2 regions of the Microbacterium sp. Y832 genome follow, and region 1 is predicted to be linked to the other one. Evidence: riboswitches for the same ligand, from Rfam matches in the RefSeq annotation. Region 1 holds a riboswitch; the other holds the start of a gene.

Evidence for each region. A riboswitch is a leader RNA that binds a small molecule or an ion and turns the genes downstream of it on or off. The one in region 1 is predicted to bind thiamine pyrophosphate.
Region 2: it holds a riboswitch for thiamine pyrophosphate, as region 1 does, so the genes downstream of both, AC25YV_RS04060 (ABC transporter substrate-binding protein) here and AC25YV_RS09090 (ECF transporter S component) in region 1, are expected to answer to the same signal.

Annotation. Positions count from the first base shown of each region.
Region 1 covers NZ_JBYHFM010000004.1:77,198-92,562, reverse strand. The annotation lists gene AC25YV_RS09115 (enoyl-CoA hydratase/isomerase family protein) at 1-634, shown strand, start outside; gene AC25YV_RS09110 (LssY C-terminal domain-containing protein) at 631-1,452, shown strand; gene AC25YV_RS09105 (hypothetical protein) at 1,449-1,964, shown strand; gene AC25YV_RS09100 (DnaJ domain-containing protein) at 2,023-2,961, shown strand; gene AC25YV_RS09095 (D-alanyl-D-alanine carboxypeptidase family protein) at 2,966-4,447, opposite strand; TPP riboswitch at 4,487-4,596, shown strand; gene AC25YV_RS09090 (ECF transporter S component) at 4,590-5,216, shown strand; gene AC25YV_RS09085 (ABC transporter ATP-binding protein) at 5,219-6,700, shown strand; gene AC25YV_RS09080 (energy-coupling factor transporter transmembrane component T family protein) at 6,697-7,485, shown strand; gene AC25YV_RS09075 (DUF488 domain-containing protein) at 7,486-7,833, opposite strand; gene AC25YV_RS09070 (SDR family NAD(P)-dependent oxidoreductase) at 7,931-8,692, shown strand; gene AC25YV_RS09065 (enoyl-CoA hydratase/isomerase family protein) at 8,689-9,465, shown strand; gene AC25YV_RS09060 (SDR family oxidoreductase) at 9,462-10,310, shown strand; gene AC25YV_RS09055 (Cof-type HAD-IIB family hydrolase) at 10,348-11,199, opposite strand; gene rlmN (dual-specificity RNA methyltransferase RlmN) at 11,290-12,567, shown strand; gene AC25YV_RS09045 (permease) at 12,638-13,633, shown strand; gene AC25YV_RS09040 (Ig-like domain-containing domain) at 13,623-14,954, shown strand; gene AC25YV_RS09035 (TIGR03943 family putative permease subunit) at 14,948-15,365, shown strand, end outside.
Region 2 covers NZ_JBYHFM010000002.1:263,460-278,824, forward strand. The annotation lists gene AC25YV_RS04045 (diaminopropionate ammonia-lyase) at 1-1,094, opposite strand, end outside; gene AC25YV_RS04050 (ABC transporter ATP-binding protein) at 1,112-1,861, opposite strand; gene AC25YV_RS04055 (ABC transporter permease) at 1,858-2,637, opposite strand; gene AC25YV_RS04060 (ABC transporter substrate-binding protein) at 2,634-3,653, opposite strand; TPP riboswitch at 3,679-3,787, opposite strand; gene AC25YV_RS04065 (YkoF family thiamine/hydroxymethylpyrimidine-binding protein) at 3,826-4,449, shown strand; tRNA gene AC25YV_RS04070 (tRNA-Tyr) at 4,550-4,634, opposite strand; gene AC25YV_RS04075 (hypothetical protein) at 4,723-4,860, opposite strand; gene AC25YV_RS04080 (FBP domain-containing protein) at 4,857-5,357, opposite strand; gene AC25YV_RS04085 (glycoside hydrolase family 13 protein) at 5,485-7,362, opposite strand; gene AC25YV_RS04090 (sugar ABC transporter permease) at 7,399-8,379, opposite strand; gene AC25YV_RS04095 (ABC transporter permease subunit) at 8,379-9,950, opposite strand; gene AC25YV_RS04100 (sugar ABC transporter substrate-binding protein) at 10,128-11,369, opposite strand; gene AC25YV_RS04105 (YajQ family cyclic di-GMP-binding protein) at 11,624-12,112, shown strand; gene AC25YV_RS04110 (DUF7882 family protein) at 12,123-12,449, opposite strand; gene AC25YV_RS04115 (alpha/beta hydrolase) at 12,664-13,683, opposite strand; gene AC25YV_RS04120 (FAD-dependent oxidoreductase) at 13,695-15,068, opposite strand; gene AC25YV_RS04125 (polyprenyl synthetase family protein) at 15,109-15,365, opposite strand, start outside.

The DNA of each region.
Region 1 (15,365 bases):
GATCGGCTTCACTCCCGACGTGGGCGGCACGTGGCTGCTCGCTCGCGCCCCGGGCCGGATCGGTGAGTACCTCGGGCTCACGGGGGCGACGATGGATGCCGCCGATGCCGTCTACGCCGGCTTCGCCGACCACGTCGTCGCGAGTGAACGCCTCGATGACGTGCGCCACGCGCTGCAGACGCGCGCCGACCCCGCGACCCCGACAGAGATCGTCCTGCTCTTCGACGAGACCCCCGCCCCCTCGCGCCTCGAGGCCTCTCGCGCGTGGATCGACGACGCGTTCTCGGCCGACAGTGTCGCCGAGATCGTCGAGCGGCTGCGGGCCCGCCCCGAGAGCGATGCGCACGCGGCCGCCGAGGTGCTGGGCGAGCTGTCGCCGACAGGGCTCGCCGTGACGCTCGCATCCGTGCGCGCGGCCCGCGCAGCGTCGGGCCTGCGCGAAGTGCTGGCGCAGGAGTACGGGCTCGTGATGTGGTTCGCCCACACGCAGCCCGACCTGCTCGAGGGCATCCGTGCACAGCTGGTCGACAAAGACCGTTCGCCGCACTGGTCACCGCCGACGATCGACGAGCTCGCACCGGATCTCGGAGAGAAAGCCCTCGGATACGAGCCGCGCACGCCTCTGTGGGCATGACGACCCGACGCCGCGCCGTGTCGATCGGGGTTGCGATCGACGGGTTCTTCTTCGTCTTCGCGGGTCTCGCCGCGGTCTGGCTGGCATACCTCAGCCTGACCGAGACGTTCCACGTCGGCTGGTGGGGCGTGCTGTTCGCCGTGCTGTTCTGGCTGCTGCTGGCCTACCTCGTGCTGCCGCGGCTGCACCGCATCCTCACCACGATCTATGTGCCGGACTACTTCATCGGGCGCGCGCGCACGAGCGACGGACTGCTCGGCGACCCCGTCAACCTCGCCTTCCTCGGCGAAGGTGAGCAGATCGAACGGGCGATGCGGGCGGCCGGCTGGACGAAGGCCGACCCCGTCACCCTCGCATCGTCGGTGAACATCGTCACCTCGACGCTGCGACGGCGCAGCTACCACGAAGCACCCGTCAGCCCGCTGTTCCTGTTCGGGCGGCAGCAGGACTTCGCGTATCAGCAAGAGGTCGACGGCAATCCGGCCCAGCGGCACCACGTGCGCTTCTGGAGGTGTCCCGACGGCTGGCTGCTGCCGGGCGGCCGCCGGGTCGACTGGCTCGCGGCGGGAACGTTCGACACGAGCGTCGGGCTGTCGCTGTTCACCCTGCAGATCACGCACCGCATCGACGCGGACACCGACGTCGAGCGCGACCACATCGTGCAGACCGTGACCGGGGCCGATCCCCGTGTCACCGTCGACGTGATCCGGGACTTCTCGACGGGCTATCACTCGCGCAACGGCGGCGGCGACAGCATCCGCACCGACGGCGACCTGCCGATCATCGATGTGCGCGCCATCGCGGAGGTGACGACATGACCGAGATGCCACACAAGCGCCCCGCCTTCGAACCGGCCTCGCGTCTGCTCGTGCCCACCGGGTACGACCCCGGCATGCGCCGACCCGCCCCGATCGTGGCCGGGTTCGTGCTGGTGATCCTGCGTGTGATCGCCGGCGCGGTCCTGCTGTTGGGCATCGCGTTCGGGTGGGACTGGCTCATGCTGCCCGACGCCGACGAGCTCGCGTCGATGCGCGAGGACTCCGTGACCGGCCAGAGGGTCATCGCGCTCATCGTGGGAGTGGGTGCGCTCACTCTGCTGCTGGATCTGACGTTCGGCGTGCTGGTCTTTCGCGGGCGCAACGTCGCCCGCATCATCGTCATGCTCGTCTCGGTCATCTCGATCACGTCGTCGTTCGTCGCGTGGTGGGCGCAGGGTCAGGACATCACGCTGCGCACGACCTTCGTGTCGCTGAGCCTGGACATCCTGATCCTGCTGGCGCTGTCCAGCCGCGGTGCCGCCGCCTATGCGCGTCGCACCGAACGACGCTGAAGGCGACGTGGCATAACCTGTAAGCCGCCGCGGCCGCGGCATCCGCTCGGGAGGGTGCGTGTTCGACAGTCCACTCTCGGCGTCGGCCTACGACGTGCTCGCCGTCGCTCCCGATGCCGACGATGAGACGCTGCGCCGCGCCTATCGCCTGCGTCTGCGCCAGACGCACCCCGACACGGGAGGCGATGCGACCGTCTTCGTGCAGGTGCAGCGTGCGTGGGAGCTCGTCGGCACGAGTGACGCGCGGGCGGCGTACGACCGCGGTCACGGGTTCGGCGCGCACGCTGCGCCGGATTTCACGCAGGATGCCGCGGGGTGGCGGCCGCCGCGACCGACCGCTGACACGCGGCCCCGCGCCCGGTCGCACGGTCACCCCGGCGGGTGGAACCGCGAGCGCTATCTGCAGCTGATGCGCGAGTGGGTCGGACGCGGGGTCGAACTGGACGATCCCTACGACCCCGCCCTCGTGCGCTCAGCGCCCCACCACGTGCGCGAGCTCCTCGCCGATGCGCTCGCCGAAGAGGCGACGGCCCGCATCGTCGCCGATCTCGGCATGGGCTACACCGTCTGGCACGACGTGCGCGCGGCCGGCCGCAGCGACGCACCCGACGCCAAGATCGACCACATCGTGCTCGGCCCGAGCGGGCTTTACTCCGTGCAGTCGATCGACACGGGCGCGCCGGTGCGACTGCGCCGTGGCGAGCTCATCGGCGACGGCGTCACCGGGGCGCCGATTGCGACTCTCGTCGCCCGCACCCGCGTCGTGGCGCGCGCCGCGGGCGTGCGGTTCCGAGGGGCGATCGTCGTGCTGCCCGACGACGATGTCGCCCACCCCATCGACGAGCTCGGCAAGGTGCGCGGCACGCCCGTCGCGATCGTGTCGCGCAGCGCGCTGACGACGATCCTTCGTCGCGGCATCGCCGGTGCACGACCGATGGGCGGCACCGAGGTCTTCGACGTGCGCACGCGTCTTCAGCAGACGGTGCGCTTCGCCTGATCGATCAGCGGGTCAGTCCGAACAGCTCGAGCGGGTGCGTCAGCCGCCACCAGGCGTCCGGGTCTTCGATGTCTTCGGCCAGACGCAGCGGCACAGCGGCTTGGTCGAGCGGCCCGACAGCCGACAGTTCGCCCACGGTGTCACCCTTCGCACGTGCCTCGCCGAGGTCGAACGTGGTCGACACGTCAGCGGCACTGCCGTTCCACAGCACGACGGTGGCATCCTCGGCCGTCACGATGGGGGAGTTCGCGCCCCACGCCGTCGTCACCCGCCCCACGGTCGCGCCCGCCGTCACCGACGGGCGCGGCTGCAGTTCGGCCTCGAGCTGAGCGTAGAGAGCACGTGAGACGTCGACGCGCGCTTCGCCGTCGGGCTGTCCGAGGACCGACGCGTAGACGCGCACGCGGGTGTCGCCGACCATAATGTCCTTCGCCGTCAGCAGGTTCCAGGTGTCCAGCGTGCCCGTCTTGAGGCCGATGACGCCGGGGTCCTCGAGCATGCGGTTCGTGTTCTCGACGACGCCCACGCCGGGAAGGTCGACGGAGCGCTTCGCGACGATCTCGGCGATCACCGGGTGGGCGAGGGCCTTCTGCGCGAGGGTCAGCAGGGCCGCCGGCGTGGCGACGTTGCGCGGATCCAGTCCCGTCGGCTCGACGACCTCGATGCCCTCGATACCGTGCGTGCGCAGCCAGCCGTTCGCCGCTGTGGCGAAGACGTCGTCGGTGGGCCACAGCGTCGTGGCGAGGCGATCGGCGTAGTTGTTGCCGGAGCCGATGAGCATGCCCTCGAGCATCTGGTACTGCGTCAGAGAGGCGCCGACGGGAACGTCGAGCGCCGATTCGCCGTTGGCCCGGTACTGCCAGTAGCGGGCGCGGTCAAAGCCGGTGAACTGGTATTCCGGTCCGGCCTCGCCCAGCGCGAGCGGCATCTCTTCGAGAACCACGAGCGCCGTGACGACCTTGGTGATGCTCGCGATGCTGACCTGCTCGGGCATCGACGCGAGCTGTGTGTCGAAGCCCTCGACCGCGACGGCGGCCGCGCCCACCTCAGGCCACGGCAGAGCGGCCTCGGCTGCGGCGACGGGCTGCACGCCGATCGCCTCGACCGTCGGTGCGACGGCGTGCAACGGCCACAGCAGCGTCGTGGCGGCGTAGGCGCCGACGATGAGTGTCACGAGTGAAGCCGGGATGAGCACACTGGCACGCAGCGGCGACCGCCGCGGGGCGCGCGCGAGCAGGTCCGGCCCAGCCTCGGTGACAGCCGACGACGTGCCGAGAGCGGCCGGGTCGACCCAGGTCAGCGCGCGACCGCCGACGGTGGGCCCCGTGCTCGTGCCCGCCGATGCGCGGGAGGGCAGGGCGACCTCGGTCGTCGTCCCGGCGACCCCGAGAGCGGCGTCGGGCTCGAGCGTCGCCGTCACCGACCGGTTCGCCGCCTGCTTGCGCAGCGCGCGTCGCGTCGGGGGCGGGGTGATGTCGGGTGTCACCCGCCTACGGTACAACGCAGGTCACACGGATATACTCATCGGCACAACCACGGGAGTCCGGTGAGCCGGGCTGAGAGGAAGCGATCCACGCTTCGACCGTCGAACCTGATCCGGATCATGCCGGCGCAGGGAGGAGCATCCGATGCCTACAGCCACGTCCGCATCCACCCGGTCGACGACCGTCCGCAGCCTGCGGTGGAGAGTCGTCGACATCGTCGTCGCCAGCGTCATCGGCGTCGCGGCGGGACTCATCTTCCTGCTGTGGAACATCGGCTATCTGGGTCCCAAGACCCTGCTCGAACCGCTCGCGCCGGGCATCCAGGGCCTGCTCGACGGTCCGTGGCTCTTCGCCGGCGTGCTCGGAGCGCTCATCATCCGCAAGCCGGGCGCCGCGATCTACACCGAGACCCTCGCCGCTGTCGTGTCGGCGCTCGTCGGCAATACGTGGGGCGGGTTCCTCACGATCGAGGCCGGTCTCGTGCAGGGACTCGGCGCCGAGCTGATCTTCCTGCTCTTCTTCTACAAGCGCTGGTCGCTCCCCGTCGCGGTGCTGGCGGGCGCGGGCGCCGCGCTGGCCGGCGGGATCAACAACCTGCTCCTGTGGTATCCCGGAGCGGATGTGACCTTCACCGTCGTCTACATGATCAGCACACTCATCTCGGGGGCGGTCATCGCCGGTGCGCTGTCCTGGGTGCTCGCGAGGGGCCTCGCGGCGACCGGCGCGCTCGACCGCTTCGCGTCCGGGCGCGCCGCCCGCGTGCGCGTCTAGCCGTGCCGGGCACCGCATCGCGGCCCGCTGTCGTCGAAGCGCGCGGGTGGGGGTGGCGTCACGCGTCCCGTCACGCGTGGGCCGTGCGCGGCGCGACCTTCCGCATCGAGCCCGGCGAGCGCGTGCTGCTGCTCGGCGCGTCGGGCTCGGGAAAGTCGACGCTGCTGCATGGACTGGCGGGAGTGCTCGGCGGCGAGGAGGAGGGGGAGTCCGAGGGTGAGCTGCTCCTCGACGGCGTGCCCGCTGCAGCGACCCGAGGGCGGGCCGGTCTCGTGCTGCAAGACCCGGATTCGCAGGTCATCCTCGCCCGTGTCGGCGACGACGTGGCGTTCGGCTGCGAGAACCTCGGCATCGAGCGCCACGAGATCTGGCGGCGCGTAGCGAGTTCGCTCGACGCGGTCGGACTCGACGTGGCGCTGGATCGGCCGACGAAGCAGCTGTCCGGCGGCCAGAAGCAGCGGCTCGCGCTCGCCGGGGCCCTCGCGATGAGGCCGGGACTCATGCTGCTGGACGAGCCCACGGCCAACCTCGACCCCGACGGGGTCGCCGAAGTGCGCACGGCCGTCGCGGCGATGCTCGACGCGCACGATGCGACCCTCGTCGTCGTCGAGCACCGGGTCGCGGTGTGGCTGCCGTTCGTGACACGCGTCATCGTGCTGGGTGCGGGCGGCGTCGTGGCTGACGGGCCGGTCGACGACGTGCTGCGCGGGCGCGCCGTCGAGCTCGCCGCCGGTGGCGTCTGGGTTCCGGGGCACCCGCCCGCTCATCCGCCCGCGCCCGCTCGCCCCGCCGGCGCCGTGCTGCTCGAGGCGCGGGAGCTCGCCGTCCAGCGCGTCCGCGGACGCGCCGTCGCGACGGGCCTCGAGGTCGAGGTGCGCGCCGGCGCGGCCCTGGCCGTCACGGGCCCCAACGGTGCGGGGAAGTCCACGCTCGGGCTCACCCTCGCGGGCCTCCTGTCGCCGGCATCCGGATCCCTGCGTGCGCACCCGCTCCTCGCGGGCGACGCGGGCGACTCGCCCATCCGCTGGTCGTCGCGGCAGCTGCTGACGCGCATCGGCACGGTCTTCCAAGACCCTGAGCACCAGCTGCTCGGGCGCACCGTGCGCGGCGAGCTCGAGATCGGCCCGCGCGCTCTGGGCCTTGCCGAAGACGAGATCTCGCGCCGCGTCGATGAGCTGCTCGAGCGGCTGCGCCTCGCGCGTCTCGCGGAGGCGAATCCGTACACGCTGTCCGGCGGCGAGAAGCGCCGGCTCACGGTCGCCGCGGCGCTCGCGACGGCGCCTCGGGTGCTCGTGCTCGATGAGCCGACGTTCGGACAGGATGCGCGCACGTGGGCCGAGCTCATCGCTCTGCTGGCTCGCCTGCGCGACGAAGGCTCGGCGATCATCACGATCACGCACGACCTCGACGTCGTCGAGGCGCTGCATGCTGATCAGTTGCGGATGCGCCGCCCCGACCCGGATGCCCGGGGGTCGCGGCCATGACCCTCCTCGACACGCAGGCCCGCACAGGTGCCGTCGCCCGCCTCAACCCCGTCGCGAAGCTCGGCGCGAGCGCGCTCATCGCGATCCCGCTCGTGCTGACCCTCGACCCCGTCTCGGCGGCGGTCGCCCTGCTGCTCGAGTGCCTGCTGCTGCCCTTCGCCGGACTGCGCTGGCGGGAGTTCTGGATGCGGACGTGGCCGGTCTGGCTCGCTGCGCCCCTCACCGCCGTCACGATCGCGCTCTACGGCGAGACGTCAGGCCAGATCTACGTCGAGTGGTTCGTCGTGCGGATCAGCGACGGCTCGCTCGAGCTCGCCTTCGCGACGCTACTGCGTGTCTTGGCGATCGCGCTGCCGTCCGTCGTGCTGTTCGCCACTGTCGACCCCACCGACCTCGCCGACGGCCTTGCGCAGATCGTGCGGCTCCCCGCACGATTCGTGCTCGGGGCACTCGCGGGCCTGCGGATGGTCGGACTCTTCCTCGACGACTGGCGTGCCCTCGAGCTGTCCCGCAGGGCGCGCGGCGTGGCCGACCGCGGCCGCACCCGGCGGTTCCTGGGCATGGCCTTCGCACTGCTCGTGCTCTCGATCCGCCGCGGCACGAAGCTGGCCACGGCGATGGAGGCCCGCGGATTCGGGGCGCCTACGCGGCGCACGTGGGCGCGCGAGTCCCGCTTCGGACTGTGCGAGTGGGCGCTCATGGGGATCGGTCTCGCGATCGCTCTCATCGCGATCGGCGCGGCGCTGTGGGCGGGCACGTGGAACTTCATCCTCGGCCCGTCGTGATCACTCGGCGAGGAGCACCTTGCGCAGGATGACGGCCTGGTTGTGCTGTGGGTCGTGCGCTCCGAACAGCAGCGTGCAGACCGGATGCTGCAGCAGCTCTGCCCGCAGCGCGCGGACAGCGGGGTTGCCGGCGAGCTCGGTGCGGTAGGCCGACACGAAGTCCTCCCACGGCAGGCCGCCGTGGTGGAAGGCCTCGCGCAGGGCGGCGGAGGGGGCGACGTCCTTCGCCCACATGTCCAGCGCCGCGCGCTCCTTCGAGACGCCGCGGGGCCACACCCGATCCACGAGCACACGGAAGCCGTCGCCCGGTTCTGCGTCTGCGTAGATGCGCTTGAGCTGCAGCTGCATGCTCCCATCCAACACCTTTCGCGCCGAGAGGGCACGGCTTCGCCCATAGGCTGGATGCGATGTCGCGGCGGACGCCGCTCGGTTCGAAGGAGAGCACATGAATCTGACCGGAGCTTCGGCACTCGTCACGGGCGGCGCCAGCGGGCTGGGTCTGGCGACCGCGCGCCGCCTCGCCGCCGAAGGCGCAGCCGTCACGATCGTCGACCTGCCCAGCTCGGCCGGAGCCGACGTCGCGGCCGAACTCGGAGGGTCCTTCGCGCCCGCCGATGTCACGTCGCCCGAGCAGGTCGCCGCGGCCGTCGAGACCGCGTCGGCGGCCGGCCCCCTGCGGGTCGTCATCAACTGCGCAGGCATCGCGCCGCCCGCCAAGGTGCTCGACCGTGAGGGCAACCCGACGCCGCTCGAGACCTTCGAGAAGATCGTGCGCGTCAACCTCATCGGCACGTACAACGTCATCGCGCAGGCCTCTGCCGCGATCGTTCGGACCGAGCCCACCGACGAGGGGAGCCGGGGCGTCATCGTCAACACGGCATCCGTCGCGGCATTCGACGGCCAGATCGGCCAGCCGGGGTATTCGGCCTCGAAGGGCGGGGTGCACGCGATGACCCTGCCGGTCGCGCGCGAACTCGCGCGCCATGGCATCCGAGTCGTGACGATCGCCCCCGGGATCATGGAGACGCCCATGCTCCTGGGCCTGCCGCAGGCGGCTCAGGACTCCCTCGGGCAGCAGGTCCCGTACCCGTCTCGCCTCGGGCGGCCGGACGAGTACGCGCGCCTGGTCATGGCGATCATCGACAACGAGTACCTCAACGGCGAGACGATCCGCCTCGACGGGTCGATCCGGATGGCACCCAAATGAGCGGTGTCGTGCTGCGGATCGATGACGGCCTCGCGCGCATCACGCTGAACCGCCCCGACCGCCTGAACGCCTTCGACGCCGAGATGGCCCACGGGTGGGCCGAGGTGACAGCCGAGGCGACGTCGCGCTCCGATGTCGGGGCGATCCTCCTCGAGGGGGCCGGTCGCTCGTTCTGCGCGGGCGGCGACGTGCTCGCGATGGCGAAGGAGGTCTTCACGGGCGGCGACATCGCCGACCTCGCGGGCGTCATCAATCGCGGCATCCTCGCGCTCGTCGAGTCCTCGGTTCCCGTTGTCGCCGCGGCGCACGGCACGACCGCGGGCGGGGGTCTCGGGATCCTGATGACGAGCGACTACGCCGTCGTCGGCCAAGACTCGAAGATCGGCAGTCTGTACGCCAATATCGGGCTCACCCCCGACCTGTCCGTCACGACGCAGCTCGCGCGCGCCGTGGGCGAGCGCCGCGCCCTGCAGCTCGTTCTGCAGGACCGGCTGCTCTCGGCGCAGGAAGCGCTCGAGTGGGGCCTCGTGGCCGAGGTCGTCGAGCCTGACCGGGTCGGAGCACGCGCCGAGGAGATCGCGCGGTTCTGGCTGAACGGGGCGTACCGCGCGTACGGCGAGGCGAAGCGCCTCGTCCGCTCGCAGCCCGGCCGCACCGATGCCGAGCAGCTGGCCGAAGAGGCACGCACGATCGGCGCGGCGCTGGACACCGCCGAAGCGCAGGCCCGCGTCGCGGCGTTCGCCGCACGCTCCCGACAGAAGGGGACCCCTTGACCACGACGCCTTCCGCCGGACGACTCGCCGGCAAGACGATCCTGATGTCGGGTGGCAGCCGCGGCATCGGCCTTGCGATCGCGCTGCGCGCGGCGCGCGAGGGGGCGAACGTCGCGCTGCTGGCGAAGACCGACACGCCGCATCCGAAGCTCGAGGGCACCGTGCACACGGCGGCCGAGGCGATCCGTGCGGCCGGCGGGCAGGCGCTGCCCATCGTGGGCGACGTGCGCAACGACGACGACGTCACCGAGGCGGTCCTCACGACGCAGGGCGAGTTCGGGGGCATCGACATCGTCGTCAACAACGCCTCGGTCATCGACCTGTCGCGCTCGCTCGACCTGTCGGCGAAGAAGTACGACCTCATGCAGGACGTCAACGTGCGCGGCACCTTCATGCTGTCGCGGGCGGCGGTTCCGATCCTGAAAGACGCCCCGAACCCGCACATCATCTCGCTCTCGCCGCCCCTCAACCTCACACCGCAGTGGCTCGGTGCGCACACGGGGTACACGCTCGCGAAGTACGGCATGACGATGGCGACGCTGGGCATCGCGGCGGAATTCGCCGAGTTCGGCATCGCGGCGAACACGCTGTGGCCGCGCACGACGATCGCGACGGCAGCCGTGCAGTTCGCGCTCGGCGGTGACGAGATGATGAGGGTCAGCCGCACGCCCGAGATCTATGCCGACGCGGCGTTCGAGGTCATGCTGCAGCCCGCACGCTCGTACACGGGCCAGACGCTCATCGTCGAAGACGTGCTCGAGGCGGCCGGTGTGACGGACTTCGCGGGCTACGCCGCCGTGCCGGGCACCCCTGATTCGGCGCTCTTCCCCGACATCTTCCTGTAGCGGGAATCCGCGTCCGGGCGCCCCGCCGCCGGCGACCTCAGTCCAGCAGGCCGAGTGTGCGGAAGGCGTTCCAGACGCCGTCCGCGCGCACGGTCGTCGTGATGTGGTCGGCGAGGGCCTTCAGCGTCGGCTCGGCGTTGCCCATCGCGACCGCCGTGCCGCACACCTCGAACATCTCGACGTCGTTCCAGCTGTCGCCGATGCCGACGGCGTCGGCGGCGTCGAGCCCGAGGTGCTCGAGCACCGTCCGGATGGCGGACCCCTTGTTCGTGCCGAGCAGCGCGATCTCGCCGCTCGTCACGCCGGTCCGCGGCATGCTGCCGTTCACGACGTGGAACTCGTCGCCGAGCTCGTCGTCGAGCACCCGCACGGCATCGTCGTCGCCACTGACGAAGACGGCCTTGGTGATCTCGTGGGGCGGGGCATCCGCGACGTCGCGGTACGTCCGGTTGCCGACGCCGGCCAGCGAATCCTCCGGCTCGTCGGTCTGGGCGGCCCCCGCCTCTCGCGCGCGCTCGCGGACGAGCGCCAGCATCCCGGAGCTTGCGAACACCTCGTCGTCGGTCTGAAGGAAGTAGTGCATCCTGTGCGCGTGGAACGACCGCACGAGCCGCGAGACGGATGCCGCGGGCAGAAGCTGCGACAGGATCCGCTCACTCCCGACGTGGGCGGTCGCCCCGCCGTTGGTGATGGCGCCGTCGAAGCCGATCGCCCGGACGGTGGGGTGCAGGTCGCCCCGGGCGCGCCCCGTGCACAGGTAGACGAGGTGTCCGCGCTCGCGGGCGCTCCGGATCGCGGCGGCGGTCGAGGGGGCGACGTACTCGTCGTGGTCGATGATCGTTCCGTCGACGTCGATGAACACGATGCGGTCGGTGCTCTGAGAAGTCACCCCTCCATTGTCCCCCGCCAGCCCGCAGCCGCTCCGGGGGTTGACCGCGACGGTCGACCGGCGTCCAGGTGCGTCGCCTACGCTCGAAGGATGACGACTCAGCCGCCTGTGCGTGCCACGACCCCGCGGGACACGCCCGTGCGCTCGACGACACCGCGAGAAACGACGCCACAGGTGCGCCCGCGCACCGAGGGGTGGACGCAGAAGAAGGACGCCGAGGGTCGGCCGCTGCTGCAGTTCGCCTCGCCGAAGCGCGGCAAGCCGCCCGTGCACCTGGCCGACCTCACTCCCGAGCAGCGTGTCGAGAAGGTCATCGAGCTCGGCCTGCCGGGTTTCCGTGCCAAGCAGCTCGAGAAGCACTACTTCACCCACTTCACACACGACCCCGCCGAGATGACCGACCTGCCGGCATCCGGGCGCGAAGAGCTCGTACACGGAATGCTGCCGCCGCTGCTCACCGAAGTGCGCCGCCTGCAGACCGACCGTGGCGACACCGTCAAGTTCCTGTGGAAGCTGCACGACGGTGCCCTGGTCGAATCCGTCCTCATGCGCTACCCCGGCCGCATCACGCTGTGCGTGTCGAGCCAGGCCGGCTGCGGCATGAACTGCCCGTTCTGCGCGACCGGCCAGGCCGGCCTCACCCGCAACATGTCGGCCGCCGAGATCATCGAGCAGATCGTCCGGGCGAACCGGGTCATCCGCGACGGCCAGCTCGGGCCGCGAGAGCACCCCGACGAGCGGGTCACCAACATCGTCTTCATGGGGATGGGCGAGCCCCTCGCCAACTACGCCCGGGTCATGCAGGCCGTGCGCGTCATGGTCGACAAGAAGCACGGACTCGGCATGAGTGCGCGCGGAATCACAATCTCGACCGTCGGCCTCGTTCCCGCCATCCGCAAGCTCACCGACGAGGACATCCCAGTGACCTTCGCGCTGTCGCTGCACGCGCCCGACGACGAGCTCCGCGACGAGCTCATCCCCGTCAATTCCCGCTGGAAGGTCGACGAAGCACTCGACGCCGCACGCGGCTACTTCGAACGGACGGGTCGCCGCGTGTCGATCGAGTACGCCCTCATCAAAGACATGAACGACCACGGCTGGCGTGCAGACCTGCTCGGCGACAAGCTCAACGAGCGCGGCCGCGGCTGGGTGCACGTCAACCCCATCCCGCTGAACCCGACTCCCGGCTCGGTGTGGACGTCGTCGACCCGCGCCGCGCAGCAGGAGTTCGTGCGCCGGCTCGAGGCGAAGGGCATTCCCACGACGCTGCGCGACACTCGGGGCAAAGAGATCGACGGTGCCTGCGGACAGCTCGTCGCGACCGAGGAAGACGCGACGATCGCCGCCGCCACACCCGCCGAGGAGTGACCAGACACCGCGCGCTCGCCGGTGACGGCGGCGTGCGGGAGCGCTCTTCCCGGAACGCTATGATTCTGCTGTGCGCGCCCTCCCCCCGACGCGACGCGCGCCCGTCGTGGTCGCGCTCGCGCTCGCCCTCGCAGCCTTCGTCGTCGGCATCCGCTGGATCGCCCCCGATGCGATTCCGCTGCCGGATGCCGGTCAGGATTTCCTCACGCTCGGCATGAGCGTCGTGATCGAGTCCGTCCCGTTCGTGATGCTCGGGATCATCCTCTCGGTCGTCGTCCAGGTCTGGCTGCCCGCGGGCATCCTGATTCGCTGGCTGCCGCGCAACGGGATCCTGCGGCGCGCCTTCATCTCGCTGTTCGGCATGTTCTTCCCCGTGTGCGAGTGCGGCAATGTGCCGCTGGCGCGAGGGTTCATCCTGCGCGGATTCACCGTCGCGGAGTCGATCACCTTCCTCGTGGCCGCCCCGATTCTCAACCCCGTCACGATCATCACGACGCATCAGGCCTTCGGCTGGGACGACCACATCCTCGTCGCCCGGCTCGTGGGCGGATTCCTCATCGCGAATCTCCTGGGGTGGCTGTTCAGCAGGCACCCGAACCCCGAGCAGCTGCTCACAACGTCGTTCCAAGCGGTCTGCGCGACTGACCAGGACACGCACGGGGGATCCCGCTGGGCACGGAGCATCGAGATATTCATCCGCGAGACGAGCAGCATCATGCCGGTGCTGCTCATCGGGTCCTTCATCGCCGCGGCGATCCAGGTGTTCGTCCCCCGTGATGTCCTCGTCGCCGTGGGATCCGACCCCGTCCTGTCGATCTTCGCGATGATCCTCCTCGCCCTGATCGTTTCGGTCTGCTCGAACGTCGACGCCTTCTTCGTCCTGGGGTTCGCCGGGACGTTCCTGCCGGGAGCGATCGCCGCCTTCTTGATCTTCGGCCCGATCATCGACGTGAAGATGATCGCCCTCATGCGCACGACCTTCACGACGCGCACGATCGTCACCATCGCCGCGGTGACCACCCTGGTCAGTGTCGGCATCGGGCTGGTGATCAACCTTGTCGCCTGATGCGCCCCGCTCCGAGCGCGCTTACCGGCGGGCGCTGTGGGTCATCGTGGGTTCGCTCGGGGCCTTCGCCGTTGTGGCCGGCGCGCTCAACGTCGTCGCCCCCCTTCGGGTCACCGGGGCGTCGGTTGCTCCCGAGGCGCTCGTGTCGTTCTCTCGGCAGAGCGTCGTCATCGACACGAACCGGCAGCTGTCCGAAGTCGCAGACGCCGATGTGCGCGTGGATCCACCTGTCTCGGCGAGCGCCCGCGTCGCCGCGGACAAGGTCGCCGTGGACTTCGCCGAGCGGCTGGACTACGACACCGATTACACCGTCACCGTGGATGCCACGGCCCGGGACGGTCGCCAGGCGGTCCTGACGACGCGCTTTCGCACCCCGCCGGCGCAGATGTATCTGTTGAGCGAGATCGGCGAGGGTGGCGAGCAGGACATCCTGCGGGCCACGCTCGGCGACGAGGAACCCGAATCGGTATACCGCGCGAGCGGGATCACCGCGTACGCGGTCTCTGCGGGCACCCTCGCCGTGGCCCGCTCCGACCGCAGCGGGAACGTGCTCGAAGTCGTGCCGAGCGGCGGCGGAGGCGTCAGCGAATTGCGCCTTCCGGGCGAGGGGACGATCACGGACATCGCCCTGTCCAGTGACGGCGGGACCGTCGGCTACCTCTTCACGTCCGTCGCGTCGGATGCCTTCCGCCAATCGCGCGCGCTCGTGGTGCAGATGGTGGATCCGGATTCCGAGCCACAGTATGTCACCGACCTCGAGGGCGAGATCCCGAGCGTGGACCGCTGGAGTTTTCTTCCACAGCGAGGCGACGTGATCGCGCATCTGATGAGCGGCGATCTGATCGCCGCGAACCCGTTGGCAGGCACAGACCCCACTCCGCTCGGCCGCGCCGCGGTGCTCTACGGAGCCTCTGACGATGTGCGGCGCACGGTGATCGACCCGGGCGACGGGGTGCTGAGCTATTTCGATCTCGTCGATGGCAGCACCCGCCCCGCGCCGTCGTCGCTGGAGGGCATCGGGGACAGGACCCATGTCTCGAAGGTCGATGTCATCCCTGACACCGATCTGCTGTTGGAGTGGCGACTGATCTTCGACGGCGCCGCGGCCGCGCCGCGTGAGGTGCTGCGCGAGGTCGATGACGCGGGAACGGCGCGCACCGTGTTCGATGCGTCGGAGAACGGTGCGGCGCTCGTGGCCACCTCACTGTCCCCGAACGGCGAGTACGTCGCCGTCGAGGTGCTGCCCGCGCGCACGCATATCGTCGAACGCGCGACGGGTCGCATCGTCACGACCTGGGAGGGAAGAGGGGCGCGATGGTGAACGCAGATATCACCCATGACCACGACGACCACGACGCCCACGCGGAGACGAGTCTCCCGGCGCTCGTCACGCGCTGGCATGGCGTCGTGCTCAGCCTGGTGCTGGCGACGATCACGATCGTCCTCGGCGTGACCGGTCAGCTCGGCCTGTACATCCATCCCCGCTACTTCGTCTTCACCATCGTGCTCGCCGTGGCCGCACTGCTCTTCGTTGCCGGTGCGCTCGTATGGCGAGGGCACCTGCACGAGGACCGTCGGCCGACTGCGCAGGGGATCGCCACGACAATCGGCACGCTGGTGACCACCGGCGCCCTCACGGCCGCGATGGTCGTCGTGCCGCCGGCGAGCCTCTCCGCCTCGAGTGCATCACAGCGCTCGATGAGCGGGGACGGTGCGCCCATCGTCTTCGACG
Region 2 (15,365 bases), on a different contig from region 1:
GGCAGTGGGTTCGCTGCTCGGCCCTCGGTACTGAGCAGCAGCACCGTCGCCTCGGCCGTGAGGGGCGTGGTCTCGCCGGGCGCGAAAGATGCAGCGGCGAGCGCGCGTGCGCCCGCGAGGGTCGCGGCACCGCACGGCCCCGCATCGACCCCGAGCGCCTCGAGGTCGCGCACGGCGCGCGCGGCGGCGGCATCCGTCACCGTCACGGCCGCATCAAGGCCGGCGTGCAGAACGGGCCAGCCACCGGTCGTGGGAGTGCCGCAGTTGAGCCCCGCCATGATCGTCGACGCCGTCTCGACCGTCACGGGGCGCCCCGCACGCAGCGACTCGAGGATCGTCGGCGCCGCCGTCGGCTCGACGCTGAGCACCGTGGGAGCCGTCTGACCCGAGCGGTAGTGGCGCACGACGGCCTCGGCGAGCGAGCCCACGCCGACGGGCACGACGACGACATCTGCGCGGGCTCCCACAGCTGCGAGCTGCGCGTCGGCTTCGGTGACGAGTGTCGAATACCCCTCGACGATCCAGTGCGGAACCTGCTCGTAGCCCGGCCACGACGTGTCCTGGATGAGCACGTCAGCATCGCCCACGGATGCCGCGGCTGCGGCGACGACGTCGTCGTAGGGTGCATCCCGCTCGATGCGCTGCGCCCCTTCGGACTCGATCGCCCCCTTCGCCGCCGGTGAGATGTCGGCCGGCGTGTGGATGCGGGCGGGGATACCGAGCAGGCGTGCCATGTGGGCGACCGCGCGGCCGTGGTTGCCGTCGGTCGCAGCGACAAGGCGCACAGGCCCCGACGCCCGCAGGCGCTGCTCGAGGTCGGCGAGAGGCAGCGCCCCTCGCTCTCCGACCCGCTCGGTCAGCGCCCGGGACACGGCGTACGAGGCCCCCAGGATCTTGAACGCGGGAAGCCCCAGGCGTGAGGCCTCCTCTTTGATGAAGACGCGCGCCACGCCGAGCTCACGCGCGAGGTCGGGCACCTCGACGAGCCTCGTGACGGCGTACCCCGGGAGCGAGGCGTGGAAGCCGCGGATGTCGGGCGAGCGTTCGGTCCGCCAGTGACGGGCGACGGGGTTCAGATAGGTATCGACGCTCATGACGCGAGCCTACGCACCTAGCCCGCACGCAGCAGGTCGCGCAACCTCTCTTCCAGGGCGGGCACGCGCGGGTCGGTGACGAACCCTTCGCCACGCGGGATGTCCCGCGTCACGACCGTCTCACCGACGATCCGCGCAGGGCGGCGTGACATGACGTACACGCGGTCGGACAGCCGAACCGCCTCGCGGATGTCGTGGGTCACGAGCAGAACGCTCCACCGGTGGGTCGCCCACACCGCCAGCAGCCATTCCTGCATCTCGTCCCGGGTGATCGCATCCAGCGCGCCGAAGGGCTCGTCGAGCAGCAGCAGCGGTTGGCCCTGCACCACGGTGCGCGCGAGCGACACCCGCTGCCGCATGCCGCCCGACAGCTGCCGGGGATAGCGCCGCTCGCTGCCGGACAGCCCGAAGGCGTCGAACAGCTCACCGGCGCGACGCCTCGCTTCGCGCCGCCCGACGCCTGCCACCTCGAGACCGATCGCGGCGTTGTCCAGAGCGCGCCGCCACGGCAGCAGGGCATCTCGCTGCGGCATGAAAGCGAACGGTCGCTCCCCCGCCGACACGGGAGCGCCGTCGAAGAGGATGAGGCCGGAATCGGCGGCGAGCTCCCCCGTCAGAAGCGAGAGGAGCGTCGACTTGCCGCTGCCGCTCGGGCCGATGAGGCTCACGATCTCGTCGGGCGCGACCGACACGGTCAGATCATCGAGAACCGGCACCCCGTCGAAGCTCTTGCGGATGCCGGTGAGCTCCAGGCCGCCGGCACTCATCGCGCTGCTCCCTTCTCGACGCGCAGCCACGGCAGCACGAGGCGCTCGATGAGCCCGACGAGACCGTAGAGAAGCAGGGTCAGCACGGAGCTGACCGCGACAGCGGCGAGCACGAGGTCGGTGCGGAACACGTTCTTGGCACTCTGCATGTAGACGCCCAAGCCCGCGACTGCGCCGGCGTACTCCGCGAAGATCGCCCCTACGACGGCGTACGTGATCGAGATGCGCAGCGACGAGAAGAACGACGGCATCGCCGACGGCAGTCGGACCATGCGGAAAACGGTGCGCTTGCCCGCCCCCATCGATCGCAGCAGGTGCTCGGCGTCGGGATCGGCTGATGCGAAACCGCGCATGAGTCCCACCACCATCGGGAAGAACGTGACGAACGCGACGAGCAGCACCTTCGGAAGCAGGCCGAACCCGAACCACAGCACGACCAGTGGTGCGAGCGCGATGAGCGGCAGGGTCTGGCTCACGATGAGCAGCGGCATCGCCGCTCGGCGCCCCAGCACGAAGAAGTCCAGGGTGGTCGCGGTGACGACGGCGAGCGTGATCGACAGCGTGAACCCCAGCGCCGTGGCTGTGAGGGTGGGAAGAGTGTGCCGCAGCAGCACGTCGCGCTCGCCGAACCCCTGCTCGAGGATCCGGAGCGGCGACGGAAGCACTCCACCCGCGACGAGGCCGGCGTTCGCGACGGACTGCCACACGATCAGGATCGCCAGGGCGGCGATGACCGGCGGAAGAACGACGGCGGCCGAGCCGCGGATTCTGCTCACTCGAGGTAGTCGGTGGAGTAGTACTCCGACCAGTCGGGCGCCTCGGTCACGGTCTCACCCGATGCGTCCGTGAGGATGCCGTTGTCGAGGAGGAACGCGCCGAAGTCCTCCCACTTCTCGGGCACGACTTCGCCGATAGCCACGCCTTCGGCGACGAAGTACTGCTCTGCGAGCAGCTTCGCGCTGCGGGTGACGAGCTCTTCGGCGGCCGCGAGCGTGTCCGAATTGGCCTCGATCAGGATGCGGGCCGCCTTCTCGGGCTCGGCGGCGGCGTACGAGTACCCGCGCTGCACGGCTGCGACGAACGCCCGGGCGGTCTCGGGGTTCGCCTCCAGGTAGGCGTCGCTCGAGATGATCCCGGTCGAGTGCAGGTCGGGCACGCCGTAGTCCTGGTACCGGAACCCGCGATACGGGTGTCCGTCGATGTCGGCTTGGATGTCCTCCCACGTCGAGACCGAGAGCGTGAAGTCGATGCGGTTCTGGCTCAACGCCTCGTAGGCACCGGTGTCGAGCACGACCTCTTCGAAGTCGCCGTCGCCGCCGTCGCCCTGGATCACGGCGCGCGCCAATGCGCCGTAGAGCGGCGAGCCGAAGCCGCCGAACACTCCGCCGTCGAGATCCGCGGGTCGCTCGATGTCGTCGCGGTCACCGAGGATCACGAGCCGACCCGTGTCGGACTGCGTCACCTGAAAGACCGACACGACGTCGCGGCCGGCGGTGCGAGCCAGCTGCACACCCGCCTGACCTGCCAGCCCGAAGTCCGCCGAACCGGCAGAGACGAGTTCGGGCACCGAGGTCGAGGCGTAGGGCAGGATCTCGACGTCGAGGCCCGCGTCGTCGAAGTAACCGAGTGCGTCGGCGACGTAGACCCCGATGTGGTTCGTGTTCGGCGCCCAGTCGAGCGCGAACGTGACCTTCTCGGGGTCATCGGGCGAGGCAGCCGACCCGGTGGCGCACCCGGCGAGGCCGAGCGCGAGCGCGAGGGTGGATGCCACGAAGGCGTGGTGTTTCCGCATGGGTGTGCCCCTCTGATCGGGCACGGGTGAAGAAGAGATGCCTCCCTGCGCTGGCATTACCCAGATCAGGTTCGACGGTCGAAGGTTGGAGCCTTCCTCTCAGCCCGGCTTACCGAGCTCCCGTGTCACGACGAGCGTAGCCGATTCCCGGCAGCGGCTATGGTGGTGCGTCATGCCCCCCACGACGGATCAGAACCCGCTCACTCCGACCGAGTACGGGGTGGGCGCGCGCTTCACCCTCTCGGTCTACGACTCCGCCTATGTCGACGTGATCCTCGGGGCGCTCTCCGTAGCCGACGCGAGCGCCGTGACCGTCGAAACGAACGACATCTCGACCTTCGTGGGCGGTGCTGAGGCCGATGTGCTGCGCTATCTGCGCGACGTCATCGCCGCCGCGGCCTCTGGCGGAGCACACGTGTCGGCGGCGATCCTGCTCTCCCGGGGCTGCCCCGGCGAGCTGCAGTGCGAGCTGCCGGCGGGTGTGGATGCGCTCGGCGCGGAGCCCGTGCAGCTCGAGGCCACCGGCATCCGTGCGCGCGCCCACTGGTCGCTGTATCCCCTGCTCGACGGGGGCACCGACGGCGACCACATGACGGCGATCTACGACGCGATCGAGCAGGCGAAGCAGGGGGGCGTGTACTCGGGTTCAGACCACTACGCGACGCGCCTGGACGGCGATCTCGCCGACGTGCTGACGACCGTCGCGAACGCCTGGATCGCGGTGGGACGCACCGTGCAGCATGTGACGACCCACGTCACCATCTCGCTCAACAGTCCGACGCTCGCGGCGAGCTGACGCTCGCCCGGCGACTTCGCGGGTTCCGCGGAGCGGTGGCCGTGCCGGACACAGAAGAAGCCCGGACGCTGAGGTTCCTCAGCGTCCGGGCTTCTTGGGGTGGTGGCGAGTGAGGGATTCGAACCCCCGAATGCTGAGCAGTCTGATTTACAGTCAGATCCCTTTGGCCGCTTGGGTAACTCGCCGGGTGCGCACCCGCCCGGCTTTATCAGGCGAACGGAGGCGCGATCCATAATCTTACGCGCATCTTGCCGGTGTTCGAAATCGACTCGCTCAGGTGCCGATACAGCTGAGATCCATGCCGCCCAGAGCGCTCGGCGTGCGCAGCATCGCGCCCGCGCATCGGCAGGTGGCAGCGGCGACATCCACCGCATCGCGAAGGAGCGCATCCCACTTCTCGGCGGCCGTCACCGACGTGAGCCCGCCGTCTCGAGCACTCGGGCGACGAAGGACTCGACCCGCGCGCGGGTGCCGTCGATCCGGCGATCCACACTCGCGCGGATCTCGCTCGGCGCGAGCGGCGCCGCCAGCCGCACGTTCTCGTGGCACGACAGGTCGGAGCAGATGTAGGTGCCGATGCTGTCGCCGTGCTCGCCCGCATCGCCCGCCTTGCGGGCCGTGAAGAGCGCCACCTGATCGGCCGGCTGCATCGTGTGGCAGAGGTTGCACATGGCCGACCGCGCGAGGGAGGACCCCTCGGCGGCGCGCAGCACCACTCCGTGCGGCTGCCCGTCGATCTCGGCGACGATGTAGCCACGCGAGCGCGTGCGGGGATCCCGCCACGCATAGAAGTCGAGGTGGTCCCAGTCGGCGATGACGAAGTCTGCCGGCACCGTGAGCAGCCGCAGGTCATCGTGCGATGCGTTGGCCATCGCGGCTCGAAGTCCGACTTCTGTGAGCGGGCGCATCCCCTCAGTCTACGAACGCCGCTCCGCTAGGGGCCATGAGACGGCAACGGGGCCCAGCGGCGGCATCCGCTCGGTCGCGACCCGGTGTCACGCGTTCTGCACGCGGGCACCCGCCTCGCTCCGCCGCTCAGGCGGGAACGCGCACGCCGGGCAGCGACCACGCGGCGAACGCGGGACCCTCGGCCGAGAGCGCGACGGAGCCGTCCGCCGCCCGTGCGAGCGTCGCCTCGCCGACGAGCAGCGACGCGGCGGCGTCGGGCACGGCGCCGGGAGCGAGCTCGACATCGGCGTCGCCGCGCGTCGCGAGCACGACGACCGTCTCGTCGGCCGACTCACGGGCGAACACGACGGTCTCGTCGTCGACGTGCAGCCATCGCAGCCCGCCCGTGCCGAGCACGGGGTGCGCGCGCCGCAGCGCGATGTGCGAACGGTACAGCGCGAGCCGCTCGGCGACGGCGGGTTCGTCTTCGCTCCCCCACGGCATCGGTGTGCGGCTCGACTCGCCATCGACCCCGACGAGCCCGTACTCGTCGCCCGCGAACACGACGGGCAGTCCCGGCAGGGTCATCGACAGCCCGACGGCGACGGGGACCGTGCCCGGCGCCGCATTCGTCGCGAACCGCGCGGTGTCGTGCGTATCCAGCGGCTGCATGTTGCCCAGGCGAACGCGCCACGGGACTCCCGCAGTGAAGCGCACGACGGCGTCGACGAACTGGCGCGCGGTGTAGCGCGGGATCCCCCCCAGCGGCTGCGTGAAGAACCACGGCTCGGTGCACTCCGCACCCTCGGCCGTGAGATAGGACTGCCCCGTCGGCTCGGACAGCCACCCCCACAGCGGCCGCGTGAACGACGGGTACGTCATCGCCCCGTGCCATCCGTCGCCATGGAGGTCGCTCGCGGCGTCATTGGTCGATTCGCCGAGCAGGATCGCGTCGGGGTTGATCTCGCGCATCGTCGCCTGCAGCAGCTGGCGCACCTCGGCGTTGAGGTCGATGTCTCGCAGGCGCCCCGTCATGTTCGCAACGTCGATGCGCCATCCGTCCGTCGAGTACGGCGGCTTGAGCCATCGCGCGACGACCGAGTCCGGTCCGTCGACGAACGCTTCCCGCAGCTTGGGCGACGCCCAGTTGAACTTCGGCAGGCTCGCAACGCCCAGCCACGACTCGTACCGGGTGTTGCCGTCACGGAAGTAGTAGAAGTCTTCGGTCTCGGCGCCGGGGTGGCCGAAGGCCGAGGTGAACCACTCGTGACGGTCACCGGAGTGGTTGCTCGTGAGGTCGCCGATGACCCGGATGCCGCGGGCGTGCGCCGCGTCGATGAGCCGGATGTACGCCTCATCCCCGCCCAGCAGCGGGTCGACCGAGAGAAAGCTCGACGCGTCGTAGCGATGATTGGATGCCGCGGGGAAGACCGGGGTGAGATACAGGACGTTCACCCCGAGCTCGACGAGGTGGTCGAGCTTCTCGGTGATCCCGTCGAGGTCGCCGCCGTAGAACTGCTGCGAGCGGCCCGGCGAGACGGGGTCGACGGGGTCGTCCCACGCGGCCGGCTGCGCCCACTCCGGCACGGCACGGGCATCCGCCTGCGCCGACCGCGCGAACCGGTCGGGGAACACCTGGTACATGACCGCGTCGTAGAGCCACGCGGGCGGGGCGGGATAGGCGACCAGTGCGAAGTCGTCGGCGTCGAGCGTCTCGATCTCGTGCAGGCCGGCCTGGTTGAGCCACTGCACCCGTCCGTCTTCGTGCACGAAGACCCAGCGGTAGCCGTGGCGCGGGTTGTGCACCGTGACGGGTGCCTCCCACCAGTCCCAGCCGTCGGATGAGCCGATGAAGGCGGCATCCGTCCAGCTCGGTTCGTGATCGGGGTTCGACCGCGTGCGCACGGCCCGCAGCGGCCCGTACCCGTGCGGCACGCGAACGCGCACCTGCACGGTCTCGCCGAGTTGCGGTGTGCCGTTCGAGACGTAGAGCGGTGAACCGTCGTGGTGGGGCTGAAGGGTCATGATCGCCAGCCTGCCTCAGATCCGCGGCATCGCCGGCTACTTGACAGCGCCCGCGGTGAGTCCACCGACGATGTACTTCTGCAGGATCAGGAAGAGCGCCATGACCGGCAGGGCGGCCATCACCGCTCCCGCCGAGAACGCACTCCAATCCGCGTAGCGGGGATTGGAGACCATCTTCGTCAGACCCACGGCGAGGGTCTGCTTCTCGGGTTCGATGAGGATGACGCTCGCGATGACGAATTCGCTGAACGACGCGATGAACGACAGCAGCGCGACGACCGCGAGGATCGGGGCAGCCAGGCGCAGGATGATCGTGAAGAAGATGCGCGCGTGACCGGCGCCGTCGATCTTGGCCGCTTCGTCGATCGAGGCGGGGATCGTGTTGAAGAACCCGTACATGAGGTACGTGTTCACGCCGAGGGCACCGCCGAGGTAGACCATGATCAGGCCGAGGTGGGTGTCGAGCCCCAGCGCGGGGAACCAGTCGCCGATCGCCGACATGAGAAGGAACAGCGCCACCACGGCGAGCAGCTGCGGGAACATCTGCACGATGACGATCGACACGAGGCCGATCCGTCGCCCCGTGAAGCGCATGCGCGAGAAGGAGTATGCCGCGAGGCCACCCAGGAACACCGTGCCGACGGCCGTGACGCTGGCCACGACGAGCGTGTTGAAGAACCAGTTCACGTACGGGTTGTTGGGGTCGCTCAGCATCCGCATGTAGCTCTCGAAGCCGACCGTCGAGAAGAGCGCGTTGGAGCCGGTGAGCGTGCCGCGGGGGTTGAGCGATGACGACAGCACGAACAGCAGCGGGAACGTCGAGAAGATGATCATCGCGATGCCGACGAGGTGCCGCCAGCCGGTCGCGCGGAACCACTGCCCGAATGTCTTGGGGCGTTCGTAGAAGTCGGCGTCGGCGCGACGCCGCGAGCGACGGCCGCGACGGCGGTCTTCGTGCAGGGCCTGCGCCTCGCCAGCCAAGAGGCCGCTGGTGCTGCCGGGGAAGGATTCGGGCATCAGTTCAGCTCCTCGAGCGCCTTGGTGCGTCGGAAGCTGATGATCGAGATCACCGCGACGACGATGAAGATGAGGATCGTGAAGGCGGATGCGAGACCGTAATCACGGTTCTGACCCGTGAAGGCCACCTTGTAGACCATCGAGATCAGGATGTCGGTGTGGCCGACGTTGATCGCGGCGGACGAATCGCGAGGCCCGCCGTTTGTGAGCATGTAGATCAGGTTGAAGTTGTTGAAGTTGAACGCGAACGACGCGATCAGAAGCGGTGCGACCGTCACCAGCAGGAGCGGCAGCTTGATGAGCCGGAAGATGCCCCACGATCGCGCGCCGTCCATCTTGGCGGCTTCGACGACATCGTCGGGGATGGACTGCAGCGCCCCCATGCACACGAGGAACATGTACGGATAGCCGAGCCAGAGGTTGACCAGAAGCACCGAGACCTTAGCCAACGTGGGGTCGGTAAGCCAGGGCACCGCGGCCCCGCCGAGCAGCACCTGGTTGATGAACCCGAAGCTCTCGTTCATCATGCCCGCCCACACGAGCGCCGAGAGGAACGATGGGAACGCGTACGGCAGGATCATCAGGATGCGATAGAACTTGCGTCCCCGCATCCGCATGTCGTTGAACACGATCGCGAGGAAGAGCCCCAGGAAGAAGGTCGTGGCCACCGACACGATCGCGAAGACGAACGTCCACAGCGTCACGTAGAACAGCGGTCCGCGGATGCTCTCATCCGTCACGGCGCGGGCGAAGTTGTCGAACCCGACGACGATCGTCCAGCCCGGCATGAGCTGCGAGCCGTCTTCTGCGGTGAACGCGCCGACGCCCGTGTCGGTGTAGACCGTGCCGTTGCGGGTGTCGGTCATCGTGCCGGCATCCGCGTCGTAGATCAGCGCCGAGGTGTAGAGGTAGCCGCGCTGCCCGTCGGGCGTGAGGAGCCGGCCGTCGTTCTCGTCGTCCGAGACGGGAACGGCGAGTTCCTCGATCACGCTCTGGTTGGCCAGCACATCGGCGAAGGTGAGCGACGTCCAACCATCGAGCGCCACGGCCTTGCCGCCGTCGAACTGTGCTCCGGACGCCGGCTCGAGGGGCTGCTCGTTCGTGCCGAAGAACGCCTCGCCGTCCGGGTCGGTCACGAGGACGCCGTACTGGCCGAGCTGCGACACGACGGTGACGTCGTAGGTCGGCGAGTCCGGCACGCGCTCGAGCGCCGAGGCCATGAGCGAGGACACCGCCTGCTCTTTGGAGCCGTTGTGTCCCGTGCCGTAGTTGGTGAAGCCGATGTAGCCGGTGTAGACGAGCGCGAAGACCTGGAAGATGAGCAGGAAGATGACGCCGGGCGCCAGATACTTCGCCGGCAGCTTGCGACGCGACAGGTAGATCCAGTTGAGCAGTGCCGCGGTGACCGCGACGAGCCCGGCCACGAGCCACTCGCGGTTGCTCAGCAGCACGAAGAGCGCGAACACGGCGAGCGCGTCGAGGATCCCCAGCAGGACGATCTTGACGATCCATCCCTTGACACCCAGCGACGCGGCATCCGCGATGCGAGCGGCCTGCTTCGATCGCTTCATGCGTCGCGGGTCGGCCGCGGGGTCCGTCGTGCGTTCTTCGAGCGAGTTGCTCGTCACTCGCAGCCTCCGTTGCGTACGGGCAGTCCGATGTGGCGACTCTGCCGATAATGCGTGATCGTAGCGGGATGCCGGGGCTCAGTCCTCGTATGAAGACCGAGCCCCGGCATACGCAGGACGTCAGCCGATGGCAGCCGTCACATCGTCGACGAGCTTCTGCCACGTCGCCGCGGGGTCAGCACCGTTGATGATCTCGGCCTGGGCGATGCCCCAGTACTCCCACACGGAGCCCATCTGCGCGATCGCCGGCATGGCCACGGCCTCTTCGCCGACCGCGGCGAAGCCGCCCACGATCGGGTCAGCGGATGCCGTGTCGGCGGCGGCCGTCAGAGCGGGGAGCACATTGCCCGACTCGAACAGCTTCAGCTGGACTTCTTCGGTGCCGAGGTAGTTCACGAGGAAGTCGTTCGCGGCGACCTTGTTCTCGGATTCGGCGCTGAGGTAGAAGCCCTTGACCCCCGCGAACGGAGCAGCGGGCTCGGCGGTCGGGCTGGGGATGGTGTCGATCGCGACGTTGATGCCCGCGTCGACGGCCGTGCCGACGTTCCAAGGGCCCGTGAGCCAGAAGGCCGCGGTTCCGTCGAGGAACGACTGCTTGGCGATGTCACCGTCGATGTCGGTGTTGAAGACACCGGTGCCGTTCGCACCCTGACCCGAGAGCCACGTGGCGAACTCGAAGCCGCCGGGGCTGCCGAGCTCGAGCTTGGCGGGGTCGTAGTTGCCCTCGGCGTCGAGCCCGAAGACGGGTGCACCGAACGCCGTCTGGAACGGGTACAGGTGGTAGGGGTTGCCCTCAGCGCCCTGTTCGACGACGAACGGCTGGTCAAGGCCCGCGGCCTGACCCTTCGCGATCATGTCGTCGAAGCTCGTCGCCGCGTCGGGCACGAGGTCGGCGTTGCGCAGCACGGCGATGTTCTCGACGGCGTACGGCAGGAGGTAGGTGGTGCCCTCGTACGTGGAGGCCTGGATCGCGACGGGCAGGTAGCCCTCTGCGGTGTCGCCGAGCTCGATCGGGGCGACGACGCCGTTCGTCGACAGCTCGCCGACCCAGTCGTGCGCACCCATCGCGATGTCGGGGCCGCGGCCCGTCGGAACCTGCTGGATGAAGTCGTCCTTGATGGTGTCGGTGTCCTTGGACACCAGGTTCACCGTGACACCGGTCTTGTCGCTGTACTCGGAGGCGACATCCTTCAGAGCGTCGATGCGCTCAGCGTCGACCCAGACGGTCAGTTCGCCGGCCTTCGATTCGCCGCCGCCGGTCTCTTCGCCGCCGCCGCTGTCGCCCGAGCAGCCAGCGAGCAGCATGGCGCTGCCTGCGACGAGCGCGCCGAACGCGAGAACGCCCTTCTTCTTCACCGTCATCGGTGTGCCTCTCTCAAATGCTGTAGGGGTATGCCGGCTTCGCGGCGCGAAGCGCCGGGCGAGACCGGCTTTCCCGCTCACAAGAAATGTAAGCGCTTACATTGTCATCTCGATCGCCACGCCGTGCAACCTCGCGAAACGATCTCGATACACGTTCGTGACCTCCTACACGCAGGGAACGAGCATCATCGACCCGCCTCTTGCAAGCGTTTGCACCCGGGGTGCGCATCGCAAGCCGCGACTAGACTCGCGGCATGGCAGATTCCTCGTTCGACATCGTTTCGAAAATCGACCAGCAAGAGGCCGACAACGCCCTCAACCAGGCGCGCAAAGAGGTCGAGCAGCGCTACGACTTCAAAGGCACCGACGCGTCCATCGCGTGGAGCGGCGAGTCGATCCTCATCAAGGCGAACAGCGAAGAGCGCGCCAAGGCCGTGCTCGATGTCTTCCAGTCCAAGCTCATCAAGCGCGGCATCTCGCTGAAGAGCCTCGAGACAGGCGAGCCGACGGCGAGCGGCAAGGAGTACCGCATCGTCTCGACGCTCAAAGAGGGCATCTCGTCCGAGAACGCCAAGAAGATCTCGAAGATCATCCGCGACGAGGGCCCCAAGTCGGTCAAGTCACAGATCCAGGGCGACGAGCTGCGCGTGCAGTCCAAGAGCCGCGACGACCTTCAGGAGGTCCAGCGTCTGCTGAAGGCCGCCGATCTCGACGTCGACCTGCAGTACGTCAACTACCGCTAAAGCGAGGCTGTCAGTCCGATTCGGGCTCAGGCACGAGCCGCAGACCCGCCGTGCTGTTGGCCGACATGGCGAGGGCTTCGAGCCACTTCCTGTTCATGGTGTGATCGCGATCGCCGTCGAAGCTGAAGTACAGCGAGGTGCTCTTCGAGATCCACACGGTGCCGTGAAGACCCGCACCGGGGATCGCGTCGTCGCCGTCGACCGGACCCTCGTCATCCCAGTTGAAGCTGAAGCTCTCGTCTCGCCGCAACTTCGTCACCATCACCACACGCAGGTGATCCAGCGCCCGATCCTCGATGCGGATGGCCGGCGCAACCCCGTAGATCAAATGCCCCATTGTGGACCTCCTGCTCAGGATGGAAGACGACTCAGCGTAGGCCATAAGTGCTGAGCGGAAGAAGCGGGATCACGAAGGCGACAACGATCGAGCCTTCCTCGTACGACATCGCGCCTGCACGCTAACGCGCCCGCCCACGCCGGTCGTCACCCGGCGGGGGTGATGGTCGATGCAACGGGCGTACCGCCCGCACCGCTCGGGGTCGAGCGCGGGGTCAGCGGCGGGAGAGCATCGCCGTCGCCCACCGGTCGAGTCGGGCGTAGGCCTCGGCGCGTGCCTCACGTCGCGAGAGGAACACGTCGTGCAGGGCTCCGTCGATCCGCTCGACGGTCACCGACTGCCCGAGCTTGAGCGACGCGCGCGCGATGTCGTCGACGATGAGCACGGTGTCGGCGCTCGTGAGGTCTTCGCCCCACCTCGTCGGGATCGCGGTGCGCGCCGACAGCAGGACGCAGACGGGAGCCGCGATCGCGAGCCCCGCAGCCACCTTCGTGTGCCCCGCGATGACCGCGTGCATCCATCCGACGTGCACCGGCATCGTCTGGTCGGGGCGCCACGCAGCCTCGATCGTCACGGGGTCATCGGGATCCGCGACTTCGCGCTGCGCGCGGGCATAGAAACCGGCATCCATCTGCGGCCACAGGTCGAACGGACGAAGTTTGGAGTGCAGGCCCAGCACGGGGGCGATCGCGGCACGCGTCACGGCACTCAGCTGGAATTCGAGCCACGGGCTGTTCAGGATGACCGCGGCGGCGATGCCGGGGTTGCGGCTCGCCCAGAGACTCAGCGTGAGTCCGCCCGTCGAGTGTCCGAAGAGCACGAGGCGTCGCTCCCCTGACCCGTCGGCGCTGCGCCCCATCGCCTCGAACGCCGCCGCGATGTCGGCGTCGTACGCGGTGAGATCGGCGATGTAACCCGGGGTCTGCCCCTCGCGGATGCTGCGCCCGTACTTGCGCAGGTCCAGCGCATAGAAGTTCGCCCCGTGATCGGCCCAATAACGGGCGAGCCGCGTCTGGAAGAAGTAATCCGACCAGCCGTGCACGTAGAGCACATCGACGTCCGCGAACCGGCGGCGATCGCCGAACAGACCGCCCAGCACCGGACTGTTCGCCCGCAGCCGCACGAGGGTTGCGACGACGGGGCCTTCCTCATCGTCGCCGAGCGGCAGTGTCACCTGCTCGAAGGGCTCCCCCAGGACATCGGGGAGCCATTCGTGCGATGCGCGGTCAGCCACGCGATGCTCTTTCACTCGCCCCGCGAGACCCGGACCATCTCGTCGCGCGCGACGACCTTGATGCGCGCGCGTTCGTGGGGAGCGCCGAGAGCGATCTCGTGCTCGTCGAGGCGGTGCCAGCCGTCGAGGTCGGTCCACTGCACGCCGCGTTCCGCGAGGAGCGCCGGGATCGCCTCGTCGGAGGGATCCGCCGGGTCCCACCACGAGCCCTGGTCGTTGATGAGGTGGCGCACCGTCTCCATCGCATCGGACTTCGTGTGCCCGATGAGCCCGACGGGACCGCGCTTGATCCAGCCCGTGGCGTAGACGCCCGGCACCCGCTCGTTGGAGTCTTTGTGCAGCACCTGACCCTCGTGGTTCGGAATGACGCCGTGGCGCTTGTCGAAGGGCACGCCGGCAAGCGGAGATCCGAAGTATCCGACGGCGCGGTACAGCGCCTGGATCGGCAGCTCGCGCATCTCGCCCGTGCCCTCGACGCCGCCCTCACCGTCGGGGCGCGTGCGCTCGTAGACGAGCGCGGCCACAGCACCGTCGGCGTCCTTGCGAACTTCGACCGGACGCGCATAGAAGTGCAGGTGCAGGCGCCGCGATGCCTCGCCGCCGGCGTTGTTGACCGAGGGGCGCTGGCGCCACGACTGCAGCACGCGGTCGATCACCATGACCTGCTTGTTGCTCGCGATGGCCGCCCGCGACGCATCGTCGTAGTCGAAGTCCTCGTCGTAGACGACGATGTCGACATCACGCAGCTCGCCGAGTTCGCGCAGCTCGAGCGGCGTGAACTTCACCTGCGCCGGTCCACGGCGTCCGAACACGTGGACATCGGTGACGGGCGAGGCCTTCAGCCCTTGGTAGACGTTGTCGGGGATCTCGGTCGACAGCAAGTCCTCGGGGTGCTTCGCGAGGATGCGCGACACATCGAGCGCGACGTTGCCGTTTCCGAGCACGGCAATGGATTCCGCCTCGAGCGGCCACTCGCGCGGCACATCGGGATGCCCGTCGAACCAGCTGACGAAATCCGCCGCGCCGTACGAGCCCTTCGCGTCGACGCCGGGGATGTCGAGGTCGGTGTCACGGGTCGCGCCCGTGGCGAAGATGACGGCGTGGTAGTGGCGCTTGAGGTCGTCGAGGGTGATGTCCTCACCGAAGCGCACATTGCCGAAGATGCGGATGTCGCCCCGGTCCAGCACGTCGCGCAGCGCCGTGATGATGCCCTTGATCCGCGGGTGGTCGGGAGCGACGCCGTAGCGCACGAGCCCATAGGGGGCGGGCAGCTGCTCGAACAGGTCGATCGAGACGTCGAACTTGCGCTCGGCCTTCAGGAGGATGTCCGCGGCGTAGATGCCCGCGGGCCCGGCGCCGACGATGGCGAGGCGGAGCTTGGTCATGGGGGTTCCTTCCGGGACGTCGGTGTGGGACGCCGCAGCGTCAGTTGGAGCGGTCGGCGACGGCTTTCGCGAAGCGCGTGAGCGCCTCGCGCACGGGGCCGTCGGGCACGGGAGCGAGTGCTTCGATCGCTTCGCGCGACCACGTGTTCGCGAGGTCGAGGGTGGCCTGCGTCGCTTCGTGCTCGCGCAGCCGCCTCAGCGGCTCGTCGAGAATCGACGAATCGTCGCCCGCGGCGATGCGCTCGACGCCGTCATCGATCGCAGCCTGAAGCGCGCGCGACTCGGCGTCGTCGCGCT